2 regions of the Sphingomonas sp. Tas61C01 genome follow, and region 1 is predicted to be linked to the other one. Evidence: riboswitches for the same ligand, from Rfam matches in the RefSeq annotation. Region 1 holds a riboswitch; the other holds the start of a gene.
What was found. A riboswitch is a leader RNA that binds a small molecule or an ion and turns the genes downstream of it on or off. The one in region 1 is predicted to bind cobalamin.
Positions count from the first base shown of each region.

Region 1 (4,207 bases):
GACTACCGGTGCCGGACGTAAGCGCCGTATTCAGCCCGGTGCCAAACGCCGCGAAGGTGTAGTAGTTGGCCTCGAGATATTCGAGGTTGAGGGCGAAGTTCAGCACATCCGCGTCGCCCGCGGGCAGCGTCGATACCGGCGCAGGCGTCGGCGTGACGATGGGCACGTTCTTGTCGTCATCCCCGCCACAGGCGGAGAGCATGGCGGCGCCCGCGCTGGCGGCGACGGCGGTGCTGGCCATCTTGATGAAGCGCCGGCGCTCGGTGCGCTTGCGCTCCGCGATGTCGAACACCTCGAGCAGAGTTTCGCGATCGATCATTGGAAATCCCCTTCTGCGCCGATGGCTCAGGCGTTGTTCGTGCTGGTGCGGATGGTGCCGTTGACACCAGCTGGGAAGAATCCGCCGGCCGTGACCGCGGTCTTGTCGAGATAGACGATGTTCAGGACCTGCCCGGCGGTGCGGCTGAACGCGATGCCGTTGGTATCGGTCGGCACGATGTTCGACGTCGGACCCGCGCCGGAGGTCACATAGGCCAGCCCCTGATCGAGATCGGTCGCGCCGTCGAGGCTGTCGCGGGCCGCCGAGACCAGCTCGGTATCGCCGCGGATCGTGCTCGCCTTCAGTCCCGGATTGCCGCCGAGCTGGTCGATCGTCGTGCGGATCATGCTGGCGTGATACGCCTCCGCCGCCAGGATGCCCGCCGCGGCGTCGATATAGGCCGGGTTGGTCAGCAGCGGCGACGCGCCCTTGTAGGCGGTCACCCCGACATCCTCGAACAGGAAGGCCCCGTAGAGGAAGTTCAGGTCCGACGCATAGGGATCGAACTGCCCCGCCGCATCGATGAAGCCTGCGGCCCGCGCTGCGGCGCTGAACGCGCTGGTCGGCGAGACCGACACGTCGAGCCGCGGCTGTGCCACCGCCGCCGAGCCGAGCGCCGTCCGCAGGAAATTGACATGAGCAAGCTCGTCATTGGCGATCTCGCGCGCCATCTGCGCAACGATCGGATCGCTGAAGGGCACCGCATGACCGCCGGTAGCCGGCACGGCCGCACCGACGCCGGTGATCGAGGTCGCCGGGATCGGCACGCCGTAGACCGCGTACCAGTAGAAATTGGCCTCGAGATATTCGAGATTGAGCGCGAAATTCAGCACATCGGCGTCGGTGAGCGTCTGCGCCTGCGCGGCCTGGCTGACCACGAATGCGCCGGCGCCGACCGCAGCCGCCCCGACCGCCGCCTTGAAGAACGCCCTGCGGCCTGCCCGGCGCTCTGCGTGTACGGCGAGAGCATCCAACGCATCGATGGTTTCAGTCACACTCGATCCCCTTATTGGTGATCTGAGTCGAACCTGTGCATGTCGGTTCGGTTCCACGAACTATATGCAAGCGCATAGAAATTGTTGGAAACCAAGTTGGGAGGCTCGCAAAAGCGATCGAGCACGCCGGTGTCGGCCGCGGTCCACCTATGCCTAGTGGTCAGGGCAGCCGCAGTCTTCGTACACCCCGCCGCAAGCGAACAGTCATATAAAGATTTCTTTATATGACTGTTGACGGTGTCGAGCGAAGCTGGGACACAGGCGGGGTCGAGGTTCTCCGGTCGTGCCAACGCACCGGAGCTAAGACGGGAAGCCGGTGCGGACCTCCTTTCAGGAACCAGGTCCAAGGCCGGCGCTGCCCCCGCAACTGTAAGCGGCGAGCGGCGGTCAATCAGTGTCACTGGCGGTGCGAGCTGCTGGGAAGGCCAGACCGACGTGACGACCCGCGAGCCAGGAGACCTGCCTTCGACGCGATAACGTCCACCGGCGGGGATCCCGGGCTGGCCGCTTGCACACGCGCGGCCGGCCTTTTCGGGCGCGCGCCCTGCCTGTGACCATCCGTCTTCCTCGCCCTTCGTCGGGGTATGAAGACAATGACTGTCACCGTCGCCACCTTGGGCTTTCCGCGCATCGGCCCGCGCCGCGAACTGAAATCCGCACTCGAACTTCATTGGTCCGGCGCCTCGTCGGAAGCCGATCTGCTGGAGGCCGCAGCCGGCCTGCGCACCGCCGCCTGGGCGCGGCAACGCTCGCTCGGCGCCGACTGGTTGCCGTCGAACGATTTCTCGCTCTACGACCATGTTCTCGACACCAGCGTCATGCTCGGCGCGATCCCTGCTCGCTACGCCGCCGCGGACGGACAGGCCGACCTGGCGACCTATTTCGCGATGGCGCGCGGCACCACCACCGACGACGATAACGGATGCGGCCACGCGCATGCCAGCGTGACCGCGTGCGAGATGACCAAGTGGTTCGACACCAACTATCATTACATGGTCCCGGAACTGGCCGCCGGGCGGAAGCTGGCGCTCAACCGGCTGAAGGTCGTCGACGAGTATCGCGAGGCGAAGGCGCAAGGGTTCGAGACCCGGCCGGTCCTGCTCGGCCCGGTGACGTGGCTCAGCCTGGCCAAGGGCAGCGACGTCGATCCGTTCGATTACCTCGACGAGGTGCTGGGGCTCTACGCCGCGATCCTCGGCCACCTCGCGCAAGCCGGCGCCGAGTGGGTGCAGATCGACGAGCCGGTGCTGGTGCTCGACCTCGACGATCGCCAGCGCAAGGCACTGACCCGCAGCTATGCGAAGCTCGCGCGGTGCGGCGTGAAACTGATGCTCGCGACCTATTTCGGCGGACTCGGCAACAATCTCGGCTTCGCGACCGCGCTGCCCGTCCACGGGCTGCACGTCGATCTGGTGCGCGCGCCCGAACAGCTCGACGCGGTGCTGAAGGCCGCGCCGGCGTCGTTGCTGCTGTCGCTGGGGGTGATCGACGGCCGCAACGTCTGGCGCGCCGATCTCGACGCGCTGCTCGACCGGCTGGCGCCGATCGCCGCCGCGCGCGACGTGATCCTCGCGCCGTCCTGCTCGCTGCTCCACACCCCGGTCGATCTCCTGCTGGAGAAGAAGCTCGATCCGGCGGTGACGCAGTGGCTCGCCTTCGCGGTCCAGAAGATCGAGGAGCTGTCGATCCTGAAGCGGGCGCTGAACGACGGCCGCGCCAGCGTCGCGGCGGAGATCGCGGCATCGTCCCGCGCGGTCGAGACCCGCAGAACCTCGCCGCTGATCCATGATGCGGCGGTCGCGGCCCGGATCGCCGCGGTCTCGCCGGCGATGCGCGATCGCCTGTCCGACCACCAGGTCCGCCGGACTGCGCAAGCGACGGTCATCGATCTGCCGCCCTACCCGACCACGACGATCGGATCGTTCCCGCAGACCGCCGAGGTTCGCCGCGCGCGCGCCGAGCATAATCGCGGCAATCTGGACGATGCCACCTATCACGCCTTCCTGCGCGAGGAGACCGAGCGCGCGATCCGCTGGCAGGAGCAGGTCGGGCTGGACGTGCTCGTCCACGGCGAATTCGAACGCAACGACATGGTGCAGTATTTCGGCGAGCAGCTGTCGGGCTTCGCCTTCACCGTCGGTGGCTGGGTCCAGTCCTACGGCTCGCGCTGCGTCCGACCGCCGATCCTGTACGGCGACGTATCGCGGCCGCAGCCGATGACGGTCGACTGGTGGCGATATGCGCAGGGGCTGACGCGCCGCCCGATGAAGGGGATGCTGACCGGACCGGTCACGATCCTGAACTGGTCGTTCGTCCGCGACGATCAGCCGCGCGAGGCGTCGTGCCGGCAGATCGCGCTCGCGATCCGCGACGAGGTGCTCGATCTCGAAGCCGCGGGTGCGCAGGCGATCCAGATCGACGAGGCGGCGCTGCGCGAGGGCCTGCCGCTGCGCCGGCGCGACTGGCAGCGATACCTCGACTGGGCGGTCGACTGTTTCCGGCTGTCGGCGGCAGGGGTCGGCGACGCGACCCAGATCCACACCCATATGTGCTATTCGGAGTTCAACGACATCCTGCCGTCGATCGCGGCGATGGACACCGACGTGATCTCGATCGAGACCGCACGATCGCAGATGGAGCTGCTGGAGGGCTTCGCCCGCTATCGCTACCCGAGCGCGATCGGGCCGGGGGTGTACGACATCCACGCGCCGCGGGTGCCGTCGGAGGAAGAGATGGTGACGCTGATGCGGCTTGCCGGGCGGCATCTTCGGCCCGAGCAGCTCTGGGTGAATCCCGATTGCGGGCTGAAGACGCGGCAATGGGACGAGGTGAAGCCCGCGATCGCGGCGATGGTCGCCGCGGCCCGGACGCTTCGCGCCGATCTCGCGACCGG
Region 1 covers NZ_CP199583.1:1,696,385-1,700,591, forward strand. The annotation lists gene ACT009_RS08010 (ferritin-like domain-containing protein) at 1-319, opposite strand, end outside; gene ACT009_RS08015 (ferritin-like domain-containing protein) at 346-1,314, opposite strand; cobalamin riboswitch at 1,568-1,795, shown strand; gene metE (5-methyltetrahydropteroyltriglutamate--homocysteine S-methyltransferase) at 1,908-4,207, shown strand, end outside.

Region 2 (4,207 bases), 1.8 Mb from region 1:
CGAACCGGAACCGCACGCCGCCATACGCCGCACGGCCATAGGTGCCGTAGCCACGCACGACCTCGTATCGCTCGTCCGCCAGGTTCTCGACGCGGCCATAGATCGACAGCCGCTCCGCGATCGGCATTTCGGCCCGGACGCTCGCCAGCACATAGCCGTCGAGGCGCACGGTATTCGCCGCATCGTCGAAGCTGTCGCCGACATGGCTCACGGTCCCGCCGACCGACAGGCCGAACGGGAAGCGGTAATCGACGTTGGCGCTGACCGTCTGACGGGGCCGTCGCGCGAGATCGTTGCCGAAATTCGCGCCCGCGGACCGGTTGCGACTGCCGATATAGCTGTAGTTCGCCGAGAAAGTCAGCGCCTCCGCCGGCCGCAACGCCAGCGTCAGTTCGACGCCTTCGGCCCGCGCACGCGCGATGTTCGCATAGGTGAACGTGCCGAGATCGAAGTCGATCTGGTTGCGCGTCCGACGGTTGAAATAAGTCGCCGACGCAACTGCCCGGCCGCCGAGCAGCGCCTGCTCAACGCCAACATCGTAGTTTCGCGCGGTCTCCGGCTCCAGCGTCCGCGTGCCGTACGGGCCGTAGAGTTGGTACAGCGTCGGCGCCTTGAAGCCCTCGCCATAGCTCGCCCGCACCGTGGTGCCGGTCGCGAGCGCCAGCGCTGCGTCGGCGCCGAATGTCGTGTGGTTGCCGAACGCGTCGTGATCGTCGTTGCGCACCCCGCCGGTGATCGTCAGCATCTCCAGCGGCTTGACGATGGCCTCACCGTAGAAGCTGGTGATCCCGACATCGAACCGGTCGGTGCCGTCGGCATAGCGGCTGGTCTCGTGCTCCGCCCCGACCACTAGCCGGAGACGATCGATCGGGCGGAGGTCGCCCTGATATTCGTAACGCTCGGTACGCCCGCGGCCGATGAACGACGGCTCGTCGCCGAAGGTCGGGTCGTAATTGTCGCGGTTCACGTCGGCGATCGTGAACGCCACCCGATTGTTGAAGCGGCCGTCCGCGGTGTTCGCGTGGATACCGGCATAGCCGTACAGCTCCTGCGTGGTCGAATATTCCGGCGTGTCGGCAATAGTGTAGGTGGGCGCCGGAAAGCCATCCAGATCCGTCCGGCTGTCGGAGGCATAGCCGCGCAGGTCGATGCCGATCCCCGGCGTCACCTCGTAGCCGATCCGCCCGCTCGCGCCATATTGGCGATACCCGTCGCGCTCGCTGCCGTCAGCCGCAACGGAGATGCCGTCGGTGCGCAGGTAACCACCGCTCAGCGACCCCGACAGACCGTTCTTGGCGCCCGAGATCGCGGCGTTGGCAAAGGCGGTATCCGCATAGCCATATTCGGCGCTCGCCCGCGCCTGCGCGCCTTCGCGCGCCTGGGCGGTGATGATGTTGACCACGCCGCCGATCGCCTGGCTGCCCCACGGCACCGAATTCGGGCCGCGCAGCACCTCGATCCGCTCGACGCTGCTCGACAGCAGATTGGCGAAGTCGAACCCGCCGCCCGGCGACGACGGATCGTTGACGCGGATGCCGTCGATCACGACCAGCGTCTGTTCGGCCTCCGCGCCGCGGATCCGCACGCCGGTGAAGCCACCGAGCCCGCCGTTCCGCGTGACGGTGACGCCCGGTGTGGTGGCGAGAAGCTCCGCGATCACGGTCGTCTGGCGGCGCTCGATCTCGTCGCGCCCGATCACCGTAACCGCCTGGCCGACCTCGGCGGCGGACTGTTCGACGCGGGTCGCGGTCACCACGACATCGTCGTCGGCGGGCAGGGTCTGCGCCGAGGCGGCGCTCGCGATCAGCGCGGCGGGTAGAATCAGGTATTTCATCACGACACATCCTTCATGTGCCGCCCGCGACCATTCGCGAGCGGCGGATGTCGCTCGCTCGAGGAGGTCCCTCGTCCGCCCGGGAGCTCCCGCCCGCGCAGTGGATCGACCGTGAAAGGCAGGTCTCCTGACTTCCGGGTCGTCGCGAGCCCCCTCGCCTTCCCAGGTCGAAAGGACCCAGTGGCTGATTGAGGAGACCGCTCGCCGGTCACAGTTGCGGGTACAGCGCCGGTCTTGCGGACGTTAGCCCCGCGCACCGGCTTCCCATTTTGACCCCTTTGACGGGGACCGTTCACCCGGCGGCGCTTAGGGCCGGTCCAGGATCAGGTCAATGCGGCCGCGGGCGGTCGGCGTCGATCGTCAGCTTGGGGCTGCGGCGGTCCGCCTCCAGCTTCGGCGGCTTGCGCAGGTCCGCGACCAGTCCCCCGGATTCCAGGTCGGCGGCCAGGATCTGCGGCTTGACCGGCCTGGTCGGCTTCGCCGCGAGCAGCTTCTCGTCCTCGAGCAGCATCGGCGTCCCCGCTTGGCCTAGCGCCGTCGTGCCCGGCGCCCCCACCTTGGTCCACCGCGCGATCGAGGCGCTGATGTCGGGCTCGATCCCGGCATAACGTTGAAAAAACGCACGCGGCGTTCCCCAGCCGCCGCTCCACCGGTAGAAGATGTGTACTCCGATCGTCGCCGCGCGATCCAGGCTGCTCGCCCAATAGGGCACCACCCAGTTCGCGTGATAATGCGTCGAGACGCCGACCGGTTTGAACACATACCCCTTCAGCGCCTCGCTCGCGATCCGGCGCGCGCGCTGCCAGCCGCGCGCGGACGGCACCCGCAGCAGCGCGCCGTCGCACGCGAAGGTGAACTGGCACCCCGTCGTCCGCTCCGCGCCCTGGTAGACGACCCCGCAGACCGAGGCCGGGAACGCCGGGTGACGCACTCGGTTCAGCACTACCTGCGCGACCGCACGCTCGCCGTCGTCGCCCTCGGACGCCGCCTCGTAATAGACCGCGCTGGTCAGGCAATCGAGCGCGGCGCCCGGACGCGCCACCAGGAACGGCCGCGCTGCTGGCCCGGCGCGCTCGGGCACGACGGGCTCGGCGTTGATCTTCAGCGCCTCGTCGACCGTGACCGGGCGGTATTCGACCGGCGCGATCACCGGCACCGGCTGCGCGATCGGCGCGGGCACCGTGCGCTCGACCCGCTCGCGTGCCGGGGCAGGCTCGCTCCGCTTGCAATTGGTGAGGCCGGTCAGCGCCGCGAGCGCACATGCAACCGCCGCCGCATTGCGGCGGAACGGATGCGGGCGGGCAACAGACACGGCGGGCATCCTGCTCCCTTCAATCGACGACATGCGTCCTTAGCGGCTTGCCACCGCCGTGGAACCACCGGTTGCGATCCCGCTTCGGTACAGCCGGCCGGCCGCCATCCGCGAATGCGACGAGCCGTGAACGCTTCGGCGCACCACCGGGAACCCGGAACCGACGGACGCTTTCTATTCTTCGTGTTGCGTATGAATGTTCCGGAAAAGAAGCGCTCGAGAGCAGCTCGCCTACGTCATGAGGCGTCCAATTGCGTGGCGCTCGCGGTGAGCACGGCCCAAACCACCTTTGCCGCGGAACTGATCGACGAGGCGCTAAAACTCGCCAAGCGATCGCAGGAGATCGGCGCCGGCGAGCGCTGACCTCCCGCTTGGCAAGGCGGGGTACAGGCGCCACCTTCCATGCAGCCGCGATGTCGTACGTCCAGCCTTGTCCCGACGGATCGGACCGGCGCGAGAGATTGCGCGGGCTGGCGCTCGCGGTCACGGCGCACCTGTTGCTCGGCTATGCGCTGGTCGTCGGCCTGCGGGTGACGCTGCCGACCACGATCGACCGGGCCTTGACGCTGGTCGATCTCCGCCCGCCGCAGCCCCCGCCCCGTGTGACGCCGCCCCCGCCACGGCAACGTCCTCACGCGCGCCGCGCCGGCGCGGCGTCGGCACCGAACCTGGTTGCCGACCCGACCCCGCTCGTCGCACCCGTGCCGGTGATCACGCTCCCGACCCCGCCGGTGATGGTGACAGCACCGATCGCCGGGAACGGCGCCGCCCCATCGGCCGGCGCGGCGCCGGTGGCGGGTCCGGGCACCGGCAGCGGTGGCGAGGGGGACGGGCGCGGTGGCGGCGGCGCGGGCGATGGTGACGGCGGCACCCCGCTGCGCCTGGTGTCGGGAAGCCTCGAGGACCGTGACTACCCCCGCGCCGCGCTCGCCGCGGGGATCGAAGGGGTCGTCGGCCTTCGCTTCGTGGTCGGCATCAAGGGCCGCGTCAGCGACTGCGTCGTCACGAGGTCGAGCGGCGACCGCGGTCTCGACGAGGCGACCTGCCGCCTGATCGAGCAG
Region 2 covers NZ_CP199583.1:3,539,672-3,543,878, reverse strand. The annotation lists gene ACT009_RS16615 (TonB-dependent receptor plug domain-containing protein) at 1-1,834, opposite strand, end outside; cobalamin riboswitch at 1,935-2,142, opposite strand; gene ACT009_RS16610 (cell wall hydrolase) at 2,163-3,146, opposite strand; gene ACT009_RS16605 (hypothetical protein) at 3,273-3,509, shown strand; gene ACT009_RS16600 (energy transducer TonB) at 3,560-4,207, shown strand, end outside.
Region 2: it holds a riboswitch for cobalamin, as region 1 does, so the genes downstream of both, ACT009_RS16615 (TonB-dependent receptor plug domain-containing protein) here and metE (5-methyltetrahydropteroyltriglutamate--homocysteine S-methyltransferase) in region 1, are expected to answer to the same signal.